Regions from separate parts of the Blautia fusiformis genome, predicted to be linked through region 1. Evidence: riboswitches for the same ligand, from Rfam matches in the RefSeq annotation. Region 1 holds a riboswitch; the other holds the start of a gene.
What was found. Region 1 has a riboswitch for FMN ahead of LKD46_RS14315 (ECF transporter S component). Riboswitches for the same ligand answer to the same signal wherever they lie in the genome.

Region 2: another riboswitch for FMN. It lies ahead of ribD (bifunctional diaminohydroxyphosphoribosylaminopyrimidine deaminase/5-amino-6-(5-phosphoribosylamino)uracil reductase RibD); the one in region 1 lies ahead of LKD46_RS14315 (ECF transporter S component).

Annotation. Positions count from the first base shown of each region.
Region 1 covers NZ_JAJEPT010000019.1:21,266-23,471, forward strand. Annotated here, with positions in the region: gene LKD46_RS14310 (fibronectin type III domain-containing protein) at 1-429, shown strand, start outside; FMN riboswitch at 540-657, shown strand; gene LKD46_RS14315 (ECF transporter S component) at 794-1,429, shown strand; gene LKD46_RS14320 (MATE family efflux transporter) at 1,695-2,206, opposite strand, start outside.
Region 2 covers NZ_JAJEPT010000002.1:272,531-274,736, forward strand. Annotated here, with positions in the region: gene LKD46_RS03175 (zinc ribbon domain-containing protein) at 1-393, shown strand, start outside; FMN riboswitch at 513-627, shown strand; gene ribD (bifunctional diaminohydroxyphosphoribosylaminopyrimidine deaminase/5-amino-6-(5-phosphoribosylamino)uracil reductase RibD) at 903-2,030, shown strand; gene ribE (riboflavin synthase) at 2,012-2,206, shown strand, end outside.

The DNA of each region.
Region 1 (2,206 bases):
GTAACTGTAAATGGAAAGAAGATCGGTGCGAGTGCTTATAAGCTGTATTACAAAAATAATAAAAACTCCGGAATTGGAACTGTGCAGGTCAGAGGGACTGGAAAATACAGTCGTATCAACAAAACGATTACCTTTAAGATCCTGCCTCCAAAAACTCTGCTGACAGGACTGAAAAAAGCAAACAGATCCTTTATCGCAAGCTGGAAGAAAAATATACAGGCAACCGGCTATCAGATCCAGTATGCAGCAGACAGCAGATTTACAAAAGAAAGAAAAACGGTCACAGTTGGAAAACAGTCTGCGACCAGATATAAGATATCAGGACTGAAAAACAAAAAGACCTATTATGTCCGCATCCGGTCATATAAAAGAGTCGGAAAAAAGATTCTTTACAGTAGCTGGAGTACGGTAAAGAAAATCCGGGTTTGATCATAAATGAGCGGATCTCAGACCCATATAAATGGAGAACAATACTTCCGGGACAGAATTAAGCCTTGTAATTATAAAAAGAGCGCGTTATAATGAACTCATAAAAAAGGAAATTTCTTCGGGGCAGGGTGTGATTCCCTACCGGCGGTATAGTCCGCGACCCGCTTTGGCGGCTGATCTGGTGAAATTCCGGAACCGACAGTAAAGTCTGGATGAGAGAAGAACGCGCAGTATTTAAAGAACGTGCTCAGTGCCCCGGGAAGAAGCTCCCGGGGCTTTTTATGTGAAGAAATAGAAATTTTTTTCGCATAAAGATTTCTTGTGGAAATTTTCTTTGAATATTTCTGAAGAAGGAGAGAGAGTTATGAGTGAACAGATATTACAGAGAGGAAATGCCGTGGAAAGAAGCAGAACAAGAACCATCGCGCAGGTAGCCATGCTTGGTGCTGTGGCAGGAGTATTAATGAATCTTGAGTTTCCGATCCCGTTTCTTGCACCATCTTTTTATCAGCTTGATTTTTCCGAGGTACCGGTTATGGTAGGAACCTTCGCTATGGGACCTGTGGCAGGTATCCTGATCGAACTTGTGAAGATTCTCGTACATCTTGTGACTAAGGGGACCATGACTGCCGGTGTTGGTGATGTTGCCAATTTCCTGTTTGGATGTGCCTATGTGGTACCGGCCGGCCTGATCTACCGTTTCCGTCACAAAAAGAGCAGAGTACATGCAGTTGCAGGTATGGCAGCAGGAACAGTCCTGACAGCGATCCTTGCATGCTTTGTCAATGCCTTTGTATTGCTTCCGGCTTACGGTAAGGCGTTTGGAATGCCGATCGAGACCTTTATCCAGATGGGAAGCGCAGTACACAGCTCCGTAAACGGACTGCTTACCTTTGCACTGCTGATCATTGCTCCGTTTAATATCTTTAAATATGCACTGACATCTCTGATCGTATTTGTAATTTATAAGAAGATCCGTGTTGTACTGAAGGGTGACTGATCATAAGCAGCTGCCGGAGGATGAAGAAAAGATCAGAAATTGGTGGTTTCAGATAAATATCTGAGAATGTGAGAAATGCCATGTAATATATTGCCGATGGGCAGTAAATTACATGGCATTTTTTATGTTATAGGAAATTACTCCGTAATGTTCCCATAACATAAAAAAGCCCTCCGGGCAGGATCGCACTGCGACGGAGAGGAATAATGTCGCTGAAGCGACCCGTCGCAGGCGGAGAATCCTGCAAGCAGGATTCTTTCTTGTGTCAGGCGTTTTGTTCTGCAGCTTTCATGACTCCAAGCTCACGTCTGGCAAAAACAACGGCCAGCACAAATGCAGAGGTATCTGCAATTGGTCCTGCGTACATGACGCCATCGATTCCGAAGAAGACCGGGAAGATGACGATCAGCGGCAGCAGGAAGAGCACCTGCCTTGTGAGGGACATGATCACACCAAGCCGGGCTTTTCCAATGGAGGTAAAAAAGCCGGCGGACATAGGCTGGATCCCGTTGGCAAAGGTCATCAGCATGAAGATGCGGAGATATTTTTCTGCAAAATGAAAGTACAGGTCGCTGCCGTTTCCGAAGATGCCTACGATCTGATGCGGGAAGAACTGGAAGCAGATAAAAAATATGGTTGCGATCACAGTACATAAGGTTACGGAATAGCGGTATGTCTGGCGCACGCGGCTGTATTTTTCGGCGCCGTAGTTAAATCCCCAGATGGGCTGGGAGCCCTGGGAGATTCCGATGCAGATGGCCATAAATACCTGATTGA
Region 2 (2,206 bases), on a different contig from region 1:
TTTACCGAAGAACAGGCACGCACTTATCTGAAAGAAATGCTTCCAAAGTTAGATTACTGGAAAAGGTATGATGAACTTAGTGACAATGGGCAGTTTGAAGAGTTTAAAATGCAATTGATAAATGAAATAAATGATTTACATATAGATGGACTTCCAAGGGTAGACAGACTGAATGCACTTGTAGGTAAATATGTAAATCTGGAATATGCACTGCCAAATGGACAAAAAGTGAAATTTCTGGATGACCAGAAAACTTATCTGGGAAATCAAATGGAATCTGAATTCGGAGGGGACAGATACTTCGGTATTCTGGCAAATATGGATTTTATTATGATATGTACATATGAGAAAGACGGTGAAAATCCTGAATTGGTTATATACAAAAAAAGATGAGTATAGTATGCGGATTAGTGATTAGTTTCGTTACCGTTCAATGATAATATTCCGCATGGAATGAGTAAAATAAAAATTCCGCTTTACAAATGACAGATAAAGTATTAAAATAAACAAAAAGATATCTTCAGGGCAGGGTGTGATTCCCTACCGGCGGTAGAGCCCGCGAGCCGAAAGGTATGATCCGGTGAGATTCCGGGGCCGACAGTATAGTCTGGATGGAAGAAGATGATAGTACAGTTGATTTTTGTATGAATGAATGTAGTATCAGAGCTCTGAGATGGTGATCCATTTCAGAGCTTTTTATGTAGGAAATAATCAGACATTCATTTATTGATCATATGTAACAGATCAATTCCACCCTGCAGATATTTCTGCAGGCTTTTTTTGTATTTGGCACATCGTTTTCGAAATAAATATACCACTCACTTGCCTGTGAATCCGATTGCACAGGTCTAAAAGCCTCGGCGCACCAGGCAAAGAACAGGAATAAGAAAGAAGGAATAAAAATGACGGATCAGGAATATATGCTTCGGGCGATTCAGCTGGCCAAAAAAGGAGAAGGCTGGACGAATCCCAATCCGATGGTAGGGGCAGTGATCGTAAAAGACGGAAGGATCATCGGGGAAGGCTATCATAAAAAGTATGGAGAACTTCATGCGGAACGTAATGCAATTGCTTCCCTCACAGAATCAGCAGAAGGTGCGGTGATTTATGTTACGCTGGAGCCTTGCTGTCATCATGGAAAAACACCTCCATGTACGGAAGCGATCATTGAACAGAAGATCAGAAAAGTGGTGATCGGTTCCCGAGATCCGAATCCGAAAGTGGCAGGAAAAGGTGTACAGATGTTAAGGGAAGCCGGTGTAACAGTAGTTGAAGATTTTATGAGAGAAGAATGTGATCAGCTGAATCCGGTTTTTTTCCATTATATTACTACGAAAACCCCATACGTGGTGATGAAGTATGCCATGACACTGGATGGGAAGATCGCAACGAAGACAGGAGCATCAAAATGGATCACCGGAGAAGCGGCAAGAAAAGAAGTACAGCATATGCGGCATCAGTACATGGGGATCATGGCAGGTATTGGAACTGTGCTTGCAGATGATCCGATGTTGAACGTCCGGGTAGAAGGCTGGAAAAGTCCTGTCAGGATTGTGTGCGACAGTAAGCTCAGGATCCCGCCGGACAGTCAGATCGTAAAAAGTGCGGAAAAGTACCGGACGATCGTGGCTTATGCAGATCAGAAAAATACAGAAGAAAAAATAAAAATATTACATACCATGGGAGTTGAGACCATTTACTGTCCGGATGAAAAGGATCAGATAGACCTTAAAAAGTTGATGACAGATCTTGGAAACAGGGGTATTGACAGCATCCTCCTGGAGGGAGGCGGTACGTTAAATGACAGTGCCCTGCGAGCCGGAATTGTAAAGGAAGTACAGGCTTTTGTGGCACCAAAGCTGTTTGGTGGTGTGGCCGGGAAGACACCGGTAGAAGGTATCGGAGTTGAATTCCCGTCTGAAGCAGTAGAACTGAAATATACAGATATCTGCCAGATCGGTGAGGACATCCGGATAAGATGTCAGGTGTGTGAGAAAAAACAGGAGGAATCATGTTTACAGGAATCGTAGAAGAGAAAGGAAAAGTCCGTTATATACAGCTGACAGGAGAATCAGGGATCCTGGCAGTGAAAGCCCGGAAAGTCCTGGAAGGGACAAGGATCGGTGACAGTATTGCTGTGAATGGTGTGTGTCTGACAGTTACGTCGATCCAGCCGGACGGATTTACTGCCGATGTGATGGCAGAG